DNA from 2 places in the Candidatus Chlorohelix sp. genome. Region 2 is predicted to be linked to the other one. Evidence: a T-box and tRNA genes for the amino acid it is inferred to sense, from the RefSeq annotation. Region 2 holds a T-box; the other holds one or more tRNA genes.
What was found. The T-box of region 2 lies ahead of pheS (phenylalanine--tRNA ligase subunit alpha). A T-box ahead of a tRNA ligase gene usually reads a tRNA of that ligase, here a tRNA-Phe.

Region 1 (6,547 bases), on a different contig from region 2:
ACCGCCGTAATGCTCGGTACCCTCATTTCCCGAAGCCAAGAAGAACAGGATACCCTTATCCTTGCGTACTTGCTCAACCTTTTTGCTCAGTGGGCTGTTGCCATCCTCGGAAGAGCTATTGTTACCCATAGAAATAGAGATTATGTCAACTTGTTGAGAAACTAGATAATCAATGGCTTCGGAGAACTCAGCCCCGGTGCCTTTGATAGAGGTGGGAAACAGCTTCGCGCCCGGCGCAACCGAATATATAATCTCGGAAACGGCGGAACCGTGTACCCCATTATCTAAGCTATTTTCGCTTAACAACTTCTGTGCAAAGTCCATCACCTGAAAATCGTTAGGCAAGAAACCCTGCGTTTTTAGCTGGTCGGCAAACTGGTAGCCACTATCAATAATGCCGATTTTCACCCCGGTACCATTGAAACCCGCCGCGTGCCATGTGTCCACGCCCATTGCTTTGACACCCTCGTTTTTAGAGGTGGTGGCAAGCATAGTCAGGGCATCCAAGTTACTGGGTAAAGACCGCAACTCTTGGGTACTCTCGTCAACTGGCAGGTTAATCAAACTCACTTCTTTGAGCGAACCCAGCGCGCGAATGAAGTTGTCGCCAGTGGTGGGTTGCGTGTAGGTCACGAATTGCTTGACCTGAACAGTAACCAACGCTATTTTAACACCTCCAGCATCGGCGACATCCTCCACCGTACCACCCATCGCCTTTAGCAAATCGGTTACGGGCTGTTCGTTAGCCCCTTTGGTGAGGGTTAGCTCGAAATAGAGTTCGTGACTTTCGTCAATCACGTCAATGGAGCTGGCAAAATCGGTGGCTGCCTTCAATTTCTCATCGGCGGTGCCGCTGGTTTTGCTATAGGTAGTAATAATTTCCAGAAGTTCGGGTTCGGCTTTCCCAGCCGGGTCTGGAGCAGGTCTGGTTGCTGCTGCGGTAGTGGCTACCGCGGTTGTAGCGCTAGTGGTCTTCGCTACAGCAGTAGTTGTGGATGCAGCGGTAGTCGTAGCAGAAGCAGCAGGGGTCTTCGCTACGGTAGTTGTAGCGGCAGCGGTAGTCACGTTCGTAGTGGCAACGCTGGTAGCGGTAGGGCTATCGCCACAAGCTGCTATGATAATACTTAGCAACATTAATATTACTAAAGAAAAACCTAATTTAAATTTGTAACGCAACTTGTAATCCTTTTCCCCCATTTTAAGTTCGGGAATACCATTCATAAAGAGAACATACCACAAGATGCAAAAAACCTAGTCGCTTTGACAAAAAATTCTTGGGCTAGATTAATATGTAGAAATTACAGAATTTTAGTCCTCTAACATATTGAGGCGAGAATTTATTTTACCTTATTTTTACCTTATTCACAATATATTAACCTTATCGTGAAACGGTTTTATATGTAGAGGGATAATTTTCGTTACTATTCAGCCAAATTGAACTAAAATGGGTCTAGGGGAGAGGCACATAATTACAGAGTGAACCAGCTATAAAAAAAATGATGCCGAGAACCAGACTTGAACTGGTGACCCTGCGATTTTCAGTCGCATGCTCTACCAACTGAGCTATCTCGGCATTGCACATCAGATTTTTTAAGGCGAGAAGAAGAATACCACATATGCCGGAAAATTTCAAGCGGATATGCAGGTCAATTTAGGGCGATTATTTAACAATGTGAGCTTGCTGCAATATCTATAATTTTACAAGCGGCAAAAAGATTGGTTTTGCAAATGGCTAAAAGAGTTATTCTATGAATCGCCCTGAATCTTTAGAACTTTAGATTAGATGCCTTGACAACCTTTAGATGCTATGATTAAATTAAGTTAATACTTTGAGCAGGAAATCGCTATAAACTTTCGCTACTTCAAAATTTACTACAACAAGCCAATAAAATTATTTAAGTTCGCCGCTTACTAACATGAGCTATTAGCAACTTTTTTTTGTTCTGTTCTTTTGGTAGGAGTTCTCTCCTAACACTGGTAACAAGATAGTTTTTGCTCAGCTAAAATTTATGCCTATTTAATATTGCATTCACTTAAGGCAGTTTTTGATTTTACTCCTACTGCTTCTTGTATTGTTTTACCCAAATTAATTTCCATATTAAGAAATTAAGAATGGCTAAAACTCTTACAATAAAGCAATAACCCATATCGCCATTTTGGCTTTTGTGTTTAATTTTAGCAATACGGGAGGTTTCGTGTGACATCGAAAAAGTTGGGTTTATCATTATCTGTTTGGATAATGCTTTCACTTTTATTGACAGCAAGCTTCACAATTACGCCAGCAGCAGCAGTGGCTAAAGGTCAGTCTGGTCGCTATATAGCCAAAGCGAAGAGTGCAGCAGATTATAATGAGCTACGGAATGAGGCTACAAAATCTGGAGCAACAATTGTGACAGATTTACCGGAGCTAAACACTTTAGTGGTGCAAGCTTCTGCCGATTCGCAAGTCCAGCTATCCGGCAGCTTGCATTTGGAAAGCCTTGCCAAAGACCAAGTGCGGACTCTAATTCAGCCTGAAGGTATGCAAACTGTTACCGCTCTTAAGCAGGGTAAATTGCCTGAAAGAACTCGTATTTCACTTGATCCGGCTTCCTCATTACCCGGTTTGATGTGGAACCTTGATCGCATCCATACTCAAGAAGCTTGGAAATACACGACCGGTAAACCCTCGGTTATAGTAGGAGTTGCCGATACTGGTCTGGATTATACCCACAGTGAATTAGCCAGTCAGGTGTTAGACGTAGTGAATTTAACCGATCCTACACTTTGCAAAGACTACTATGATCTTTCCGACTCGGATTTGCCTGCCTATTTCGGTGTCCCTGCCAATATTGCCCCTGTAAATGGTGATTGGAACGGACACGGTTCTTGGATTGGCGGCAATATAGCCGGAGCTTTGGACGGGAAGGGTATTAACGGGATTGCCCCAAATACAAAACTTGTTGCTCTAAAAATTTCCGAGTGGTGTGGCTCCGCATATGACTCATCAATTCTAAACGCTTTCCTCTATGCTGCTGATCATGGAATTGATGTGGTGAGCATCTCCTTCGGGGGCTATCTGGATCGCAGCGACCCAGAGCAGGATGCTATATATAAAGCCTACGAAGATGTAGTCGAATACGCTTGGCAAAAAGGAACCGTTATTGTTGCTGCCGCCGGAAACGAACATCTTCGGATTGGAGAGGGTGGCAAAGTCCTTAGCCACGGGCCACTAACTACACCCGGTACTAGTGTCGGTAATTTTTATGACTACTATGGTCTATATGAGGTTCCCGGCGGTATTAAGCATGTGGTAGATGTTTCAGCAACCGGCAACCTAGTTAATAAATCGTCTGCTTCCTGCCCGACTGGAAGCACTACTTATCCTAACGCTGTTTGCAAACCGACAAGCGACTCGCACCAGCCAGCTGGGGCTGGGAAGAAGAATCAACTTACTTACTACAGCAATTACGGGTCTCGTATTGATATTGCCGCTCCCGGAGGCGCGCGTAAGTTCAATTTGCCGAATTATGATGGAGGTGGTACACCGGGTTATCCCGTAACTACCGCTGATGGTACAACCGCATGGGAAGATTTCAGCATCACTTCAAACTGGGCAACGCAAATTCCCTGCGATTGGATTGATAACCCAAATTTCTACCAGAATGAGTGTTACTCTACCATTCAGGGAACTTCAATGGCTACGCCGCATGTCTCAGCCGTTATTGCGCTGACGGCAAGCTACAACCCATCTATCAGGCACAATCCTGCCAAACTAGTAGCAGCAGTTAAAGCTGGCGCAACAGAAGTTGAGGGTAACACCACGCAACCATTGAGCGCTACCGACACGTCTGCTGGTGACCTAACTGGCTTGCCTTGCCCTACCGGATATTGCCACCTTGGCGGCAAAGCCATCTCTGACCGTGAAGCTTACGGCGCAGGGTTGGTAAATGCGCTTGGGGCAATTCTGGAAAGCAAGCGGTACAGCGGCAGAAACAGCGACTAGCTGAAAAGCTTTGAGGCAAGGGGCTTATATCCATTGCCTGAAATCGCCTCTGTAGCGAAAGCCCTGAAATGAAAACCTTCTGTTTTAAAATCGGTAATATCAGACCGGAAAAACAGAAGGTTTTTGTAAATCATTTATTTTGCAGGATTAAGACTGGGATTAAACAGATGCGCCATTTTACCAGAATAAAAATCGCGGTTTATATTTAGTTGCTTTATTATTACAAAATCATCGGCAATAGATTTTAACAAAAAAGCCATCACACCGAATATGATGGCTCGTAATGTTGGTCACTTGGTTCTTTAGTTTCGCAAGGGTTTGCCCTTCATAAGGATATGTTGCATTCGTCCCTGTGTTTTTGGCAGCTTGCAAAGTTCTATAAAGGCTTCCCGCTCAAGGTCTAGCAAATACTGTTCGCTAACTTCTCGCACCGGGCTTGCCTCACTACCCCCGGTAAGCACATGCAACAATTTTCGGGCTATAACCCCATCGTGTTCACTGATAGCTTTGGTCATTTCCAGCCCTTCAATTAATTGCTCACCCGCGAGGTAGCCGCCCTCCCCCGGTAATTTGAAGCTAAACGGTTGGGGCGGTTTGTAGCCGCCCTCTTGATTTGCCAATTCCAACACATCTGCTTTAGCGTCTGAAATCAAGCGTTCTTTGTTTAGGGTAATTCGGTCGGTTTTACGCAAAAAACCAATGGAACGAGCATCCTCCGCGCTGGTACTGACTTTTGCATAGGAGATTGCTTCAAAGGTTTTCTGCACTAGCGGGAAGGTGCCACCCATTCCGCGCATGCGCTCAATATTACGAATGAGCAACTCTTTATTGCCGCCCGCACCCGGAATCAAACCGGGACCAACTTCAACCTGCCCAATGTAGGTTTCGGCATAGGCGCGTACCCGCGCTCCCGCCATAGTGATTTCGCAGCCACCGCCGAGCGTTCTGCCAAATGGAGCAACTACCACAGGTTTCTGCGAATACTTGATAGCCATGCACCAATCCTGAGTAGCTTTAACCGCTTGCTCAATCTGACCAAATTCGCCGCTATTTGCTCCCATTACAACTAAAAATAGGTTTGCTCCGGCGCAGAAATCGCTGCCTTCGTTGCCAATAACCAACCCTTTCCATTTGCTATCATTATTGAGCTTAGTAAGCGACCACATACCCAATTGTGCCATTTCAGCATCAATGGTATTCATTTTGCTGGTAAATTCAAGACACAAAACACCATCACCAAGGTCAATCAGGCTGGCGCTATCATTGGAGCGCAAAATATTCGCCTTATCCTTCTTCAACCGCGCAAGGCTAATCAAGTCGGTACGTTCTGGAGCAGCCACATAACGCCCCTCTTTGAAATCCCACATGTGCTTGCGCCCATTTTGCTCTATATAGAAGTAATCCTGCCCTCGATTAGTAAAATCAACCAACCATTGAGGGATTTCGCGCCCTTCCGCTCTCATTTTCTGGATACTTTTGAGCGGTCCGATTGCGTCCCAAGACTCAAAAATCCCCAAATCCCAGTTATAACCCCACTTCATCGCTTGATCAATCGTTTGTATGTCATCGGCAATCTGCGGCGCGATTTTGGCTGTATAAAGCAACGTATCCGCCAGCGCCGCCCACCCGAATTTACCGGCTCGGTCATCCAGATAGGCAAGCGTCTCAAGGCGTTTACGCGGGTCACTGCGCCGCGCTGCCTCAGCAAGTTTGGTATCGGCAAGAGGGGTTTCCAATTGCGGTTCATATTCCAGAGTCTGGGAGTTCAAGGACAGAATCGCGGATTTGCCTTTCTCATCCTTTACTTTTTTGTAAAAGCCCTGCCCGGTTTTGTCGCCAAGCCAACGTTTATCTGCCATTTGCTGAACCCAATCCGGTATTAGAAAAAGATTGCGCTCTGGGTCGTCTGGGGCGTTATCATACACATTACGAGCTACGTGCAAACTGGTATCGAGTCCTACCAAATCGCTGGTGCGAAAAGCCGCGCTCTTGGGTCGTCCGCTGGCGCGTCCTAATATTGCGTCCACCTCTTCTACTCGTAGGTTATTCTGCGACATGCGTTTCAAGGTGGACATCATACCGTAAATCCCGATGCGATTGCCTATAAAGTTGGGAGTATCCTTGCAGATAATTACCCCCTTACCGAGCGTATCCTCACCAAATCGGCGCACAAACTCGATTAGCAAAGGGTTGGAATTTGGATGCGGCACAATTTCGAGTAACTTCATGTAACGCACCGGGTTGAAAAAGTGCGTCACCATAAAGCGTTTCTGAAATTCTAGGGGCAAGTCTTCCGCCATCGCCCGAATAGAAATACCGCTAGTATTTGAACTGATAATGGCATCAGGGCGGGCTATTTCTGCCACTCTTTTAAAGACTTGCTTTTTTATGTCAAGTCGCTCAACCACTACCTCGATTATCCAATCGCATTCGGCAAGCTTTGACCAGTCATCCTCAAAATTGCCAGTAGTGACCAAAGCAGCCCCTTTTGGTACAAAAAAGGCGGCAGGGTTGGATTTTAGCGCGTTTTGCAAACCCAAATTGGCAAACCTGTTTCTAACA
Region 2 (6,547 bases):
GGGGTAGCCGCCGCCATCCCTTTCCTCAAGTGGGAAGATGAGCAGTTAGCCGCGAAAAAGCTGCACCTGATTCTCGATGGGGTACAAGACCCCGGCAATCTCGGTACGGTGTTGCGCTCGGCGTGGGCAAGCGGCAATGCGGCGGTATGGCTCACCGAAAGCTCGGTTGATTTCTACTCCCCCAAAGCGGTACGCGCCGGAATGGGCGCACATTTTCACGTGCCTACCCGCTTCGACCAGAAATGGGCAGATTTAGTAAAGCAGCTCAAAAATTTGGGTATTAAGCAAGTGTTATTGGCAGAAGGTGAAATCTCCGAAGGGGGCGAGTCGCGGGCGAGCTATCGCGCTTTGCCGAGCGTGAGCCTGTACGAGGTGGATTGGAACCAGCCAACCGCAGTAATCATCGGCAACGAGGCGCACGGACCCAGCGCGGATGGTTGGAAAGCCGCCAATAGCCTGTTGCACATCCCCATGCCGGGTGGCGCAGAATCGCTCAATGCTTCTATCGCCGCCAGCCTGATTATTTTCGAGGCGTTGCGGCAACAAAGCAATTAATTTCCCGATTCGTTTTAATTCGTAGGGGCGGTTCGTGAACCGCCCTTCGCCCGTTTGCACCCATCCCCACGATTTTTCCAAACCATCACCGGGCGCGTCGAGGGCAATAGCCCTCTCCCACATGTACCAATTCCAGACAAGGGGTTTTACCCCCTTGCCCGAACCCCAATTTTCGGGCGGCGCTTCGCGCGTACGGAATTCCCTTTACTCCTTACCCCTTTGACCTTACCCTCTCCCCAGTTCTTTGGGTTAGTTAATTTAGAGGAAAGAGCGCCAGAGGCTCAGAGATCAGAGGATTCAGAGTTCAGAGTGGCGCGTTAGCGGAACACACCACCACCCGAAAACCGAAACTGTGAGCATCGAGGGGAGGGCTGAGGTTGTAGCGGTACACGCAGGACGCAATATCTAGATCGTTGAGGTAAGACCCGCCCCGCACCACTCTACTGTCCCCGCTCTCGTCCACCGCCATTTCTGAAGGCTCGTAGTACTTGTTCAAGCACCACTCCCATACGTTCCCGCTCATATCCAACGCGCCGCATTTCGCCGCCCCTTGCGGGTACATTCCCACGCCCACCGCCCGGTTCAGCCCCGCCTCTGCGGTGTTGGCATAGCCTTCTCGCCACTCCACGCCCCACGGGTATTCCCGCGCTTCTTCGCCCCCTTGCGCCGCCCACTGCCATTCCCACTCGGTCGGCAGCCGTATTTGCGCGTTTCCACCTACCACAAAGAGCGTACCTTGTGGGTTTCCGGGATTGCCCAATTGTAAGCCCCGCATCCGTTTGTTCAACCACCGCCCATATGCCACCGCCTGATACCAAGAGATAGTATCACGCGGGTTGTTCCACGCTTTGGTGTACTGCTCCTGCAGCTTTTGCGGTTGGCATTCTTTTGGGAAGCCACGCCACCACTCCGGGTTCTGGTAGCCGTCCCCCGCTTTCACAAAGGCTTCATACTGCCCATAGGTTATCTGATATTGGGCAATGTAGAACGGTTCTACCTTGAAAGTAGCCTTTTCTATTTCCAGCTTTCCCCCCGGCGCAACGGGCAGCCACGCTATTTCCGGCGTACCTACCCCTCGCCGCGTATCCCCTATATCGCTAAGACGGTCGCCTATAAAGCGGCGGCGGGAGTGGATAGTTTGCGGTAGGTTTATTTCCCGCAACAATCGCGCCTGCTCAGGCTCAATGAATTCTTCTTCTTCCAACGCCTCCGGCTTCCATTCCAAACGCTGCTTCATCTCGTACACCAACAGCAACCGCTCTTGCTGCCAACGCCACGAGTCGGGCTTACCCCGCTTTAACCATTCTGCCGCCGCGCTTTTCACCTGCCGCTTGAGGATTAAATCTTCCTGCACCTCCTCAAGCCATAGCCGTAGCCTATCCCAGTTTCGGAATAACGCCTCGTGCGCCACCTCCACCTGCGTTTCATCCATCACCAGCAACCGCGCCTGCGTGAAGGCTTCCACCAACGCCAAGGCATCTACCCCGAAAGAGGCATGCTCAACGCGCTGGCGCGTGGCGGTAAACTGTCCCTCTACTTCGTTAGCCGCCACCAACTCTCGAAAGACCCGCTCTAACAGTCGCTTTTTGGCTTCTTCCTCTCCCGGTAGCTGCTTGAAAACTTGCTCAGCCCGCGTGCCGATTGCGCCCACTACCCCGCCCAACCCCTCGTAATCCGCATAGGTCAGGCAATGGTCGCGCTTCACCGCCACCTTATACAACTCGTCCAGCAAGTACGCCAGCAACGCCAAAGACCCGGCAGCGCTGCCCGTGTCGTGCAAAATCAGCGTGGGCAAGCCTCCCTCAAATTTCAGCCCCGCCATTTCCGCCGGACGCGCTATCATCTGCGACAAGGCGGCAGAGGTAGGCGCGGCTAGGCTGAAAAAGCCCGGTCGCAGCAGTTCCGCCAATAGGGGGATTTCGATGGCGCGATGCACAAAATCGTGCCGTAGCGTGGCTACCACCCGCAAGCGAGGATGCTTTGCCAATTCGCCTAGCATAGCGGTAAACGGTTCTAGCTCCTTTTGCTTTGCCTGCGTGAAGAGTTCCTCAAACTGGTCAATGAACAGCAGCGTTTCCACCCATTCCGGCTTACCCGCCAACGCCGCGCACAGAGTATCGCATAAGGTAACCGGGTCGCGGCGCATATCTTCTACAAAAGTTTGCTTAACCCTGCGCTGCTCAAAAACGGAAGGGCGCAAAGCTTCAAAGGTTTCCAAGATGCCCTCGAATAAAGCCTCAAAAGGTTCTTTTCCGGGCGTGAACTGCACCACCCGCCAATCCTTGCTGCCAGGAATAGAGTTCGCTTCCAGACGAGGCAACAAACCCGCGCCCACCAGCGAGGATTTACCGCTACCGGACGCGCCTACCACCGCCACAAAGCGACTCTCCGAGACCTTTCGCACCAGCGCATCGGTCTCATGTTCGCGCCCGAAGAAGATAGGCGCGTGTTTCTTTTTGAAGGCACCCAAGCCGGGAAAGGGCGAACCGTCCCATATAGTAGAAGTGAAAAGGGGCGTTTCCGGTGTGGAATCAAGAATAGCAGGTACCAGCGGACGCTTTAGAAGCTGCAAGACAATACTTTCAAGGTCGGTCTCGAACTTTTTCCTGAATTCGTCAAGATTATCGTATTTGAACACATTTCGTCGTATCTGTCCGGTGTCAGGGTCTTTGAAGAAATCGCTGTCAAAAAACGCCCGCACCTTTTTATATTGGGCGATACCCTCATCATCGTCTGCATCAAATTGCTTTTTCTCGGTACGGCGATAGATGAGCGTATGCGTTTGAGGATTGCTCAGGGCATCCAGCAATTCGTAGTGCGTGCCGGAAAGGTAATCCACGCCTTTATAGCTAAAGGGCGTACCCATACGCGACCACAGGATTACCACCACGATGTCGCATTGGCAGGGTTTGGGCAAACCCTCGTCTATCGCCTCCTGCGGGTGCTTACTGGCAAACATAGGCGCACCTGCTTGCGCCTTTTCCCACGCCACATAGCGAAAGCTCACCTGCTCACGGAAGGAGGGGCGAAGGGGAAAGCCTTCCAACTCTTTCAGCACTATCCCACGTTCATCCGGCACATCACCCGGCGATGAAAGAAACACCCGAATGTTGGTAATCTGCTCTGGCATTAACAATACTCCCGCGTAAGTTTATCGGTAACGCAACTATTGAGTAAAGGCTACTTCCGATTTAGCCCTAAAGCTAGGTTTAGTGAATAGACGCAGCTATGGCTATACCCAGCAAGGCAAGAGCGTAAAGCAGATGCAAGACCATGAACAAGACGGGCAAATTTTTCTCGTATTGAGAAAAGCCGAAATTTTTCCACTTTTTGGGTCGCGCCGCACCGTAGAAAAGGTCTTCTTTTAGATAAAACTGATGCCAGCCGTGGGCTTGCTGGTCTTTTTCTATAGCCTTTAATTGCTCGAAGCGAAAGTTAATCAGTTCTTTGTAATTAAGAATAATCCTTCGCCAGATATAAGAAACAATAATACCTGTCAGGAAAAGAGGAGCGCTAACCCCAACTAAAGCCCACTCGCGCAATCCAGCATCCTTGATAATAAAAGCCATAACCGCGAATATACTGGTATTAACCGTCAGATAAGTTTGAGCAGCCGCCTGCCGCTTGTCAGAGAGATATTGGGTACTCTCCGCAAAGAACCGATACTCTTCCCATTTTTCTTTTGAGTCCATCGCCAATCCTTCCCGCCTAAAGTTTATCGGTAGCGCAACTACGGTTTAATTATAACAAAGTGGCAAAATTAGGCAAGAGGTTAAAACCTTTTTCGAGGGCAATAGCCCTTTCCCACAGAACCACTAAAAAACCGCTGGACAAATGGCTAGAATTAGGCTAAAATTCCACTTGCAAGTAGGCGCAGAGGGCTGTGCTTGCTGAAAGCAATAAGGCTGAGACGGAGAGAGTAAGCCCGCCGTAACCTTCAGGGAGAAAAGGTCGCAGACTGAAAGCCTTTTCGGAGTAGGCGTGCCGAAGTTCACTCCTGAGCTTGCGGGTGAAAAGCAGCATGGCTGTGTAAGTAGTCCGGCACGGAAGCATCCCGTTATCGAGCATTTGAGGGGTTTTTCCTTTGAGTGGGAAAAACAATCAGGGTGGTACCGCGTGGCATTTTCTGATAGCGTATTTGGAAGCTGTCGGTTTACCGCGTCCCTGTTGGGGCGGTGGCTGGACGGTTTTTTTATTTTATAAACTCAGGAGGAATCGGCGACATGTCGCAGTTGCAGGAGCAAATAAACCGGGTCAAGGAAACCGCGCTGGAAGAACTAGCAGCGGTAACAGACCTTACCGGACTTGACGAATGGCGCATAAAATTTCTCGGCAAGAAGGGCGAACTAACCGGCTTCCTGCGGAGTATGGGCGCAGTTTCAGCGGAAGAACGCCCGGCGGTGGGGCAGGCGGTAAACGCGGCGAAAGTGGCGTTGGAAAGCGCGGTGGACGAACGAGCAGTGGTCTTGAAAGAAGCTGCCATCGAGTCGAGCCTTGCCGGCGATAGAGTGGACGTAACGCTACCCGGTCGCCCGGTAACGCCCGGCTACATCCACATCATTAACAAGACCTTGCGCGATATAACCGAAAGTTTCTCCGCGATGGGCTTTCAAGTTTACGAAGGACCCGAAGTGGAACTGGATTATTACAACTTCGAGCAGCTAAACATGCCGCCCGGACATCCCGCCCGCTCGATGCACGATACTTTCTATTTCAGCGAGTCAACCTTGCTGCGTACCCACACCTCGCCCAACCAGATTCGCGTGGCAGAAAAGCTGCAACCGCCCATCCGCATTATTGTGCCGGGCAAATGCTATCGCAGCGAAGCCACCGATGCTACTCACGAGTTTATGTTCTACCAATGCGAACTGATGGTGGTGGACAAAAACGTTACGTTGGCAGACTTGCGCGGAACATTGGCAGACTTTGCGCGTCGCCTGTTCGGGCAAGAACGCAAGGTGCGCTTCCGCTGCGATTACTTCCCCTATGTAGAGCCGGGCGTTGACCTTTCGATTGACTGTGGCGTATGCAAGGGAGTAGGCTGTCGTTCCTGCAAATACACCGGATGGCTGGAAATTATGGGGGCTGGCATGATACACCCGCAAGTATTACGCAATGTCGGCATTGACCCGGAAGTGTATAGCGGATACGCTGCCGGAATGGGACCGGAGCGCATTTCTATGCTCAAGTACGGTATTGACGATATTCGTCAGTTCTACCGCAATGATTTGCGCTTCCTGTCACAGTTCGCTTAAAAATCAACATGTAGGTGACAAATGGCTGACCATTTTGCATGTATCGGATATAGGTTTGAAAATCAGGAAGACTGGAATGAGCTAATCATACGTTCCGCACAAAGCGGCGGAATAATTCAGTCCAATCTGGGCTTTTACAGTTTGCTTGCCCCCGGCGCAGGTATAGAAGTATGGACACAACTAGACGAGGAAAAGATAACTGGCTGTAACCCTCATTTTCACGGGAGCAGTCGGGTAAAAGTGGGGATAGCAAAAATCTGGCGCAGCGAGGAATGGCCCCTCGAAGGCAGCATACACTGCTGGGCTAACCCGAACGAACAGAACCCAGAACAGGGCGATTATGCTTTTGTGGTAGATGTGCCTGACCTCGACCTTGCTTATGAGAAACTGGAGTGTCCGGGTTTTGCCACTCTACAACTTGCCGCCTTCGCGCACCAGTTGGAATGCTACCGGGATGAGGAAACCTATTACAATTCGCAAAGCAGACAGCGGAAATTTGCAGCAGAGTCGTTTTTCCCCACCGGGCTATTCCAAGCTCCAGAAGGGGAACAAGCAACGCCACCCGCCACCGCCATTTTTGCTGGACACATCGAGGCGGTGGAAACACGCACTAACCCTGATAGCGGCTATGAGTTTCTTTACATGTCTATCAAGACGCTGGCAATGACGCTGGATGTGGTAGCCGACCCGGAAATGGTAAAGGGCGAGCCGATACTAGGCGGAGTAATATCCGGTAG

Region 1: it has a tRNA-Phe gene. The T-box ahead of pheS (phenylalanine--tRNA ligase subunit alpha) is inferred to sense a tRNA for this amino acid. The anticodon was not compared.

The regions. Positions count from the first base shown of each region.
Region 1 covers NZ_JBAXHI010000010.1:9,322-15,868, reverse strand. The annotation lists gene WCK19_RS06710 (S8 family serine peptidase) at 1-1,221, opposite strand, end outside; tRNA gene WCK19_RS06705 (tRNA-Phe) at 1,501-1,573, opposite strand; gene WCK19_RS06700 (S8 family serine peptidase) at 2,198-3,985, shown strand; gene WCK19_RS06695 (3-hydroxyacyl-CoA dehydrogenase/enoyl-CoA hydratase family protein) at 4,288-6,547, opposite strand, start outside.
Region 2 covers NZ_JBAXHI010000021.1:57,340-63,886, reverse strand. The annotation lists gene WCK19_RS11130 (RNA methyltransferase) at 1-555, shown strand, start outside; gene WCK19_RS11125 (SUMF1/EgtB/PvdO family nonheme iron enzyme) at 860-3,685, opposite strand; gene WCK19_RS11120 (hypothetical protein) at 3,765-4,247, opposite strand; T-box leader at 4,454-4,724, shown strand; gene pheS (phenylalanine--tRNA ligase subunit alpha) at 4,779-5,810, shown strand; gene WCK19_RS11110 (hypothetical protein) at 5,832-6,547, shown strand, end outside.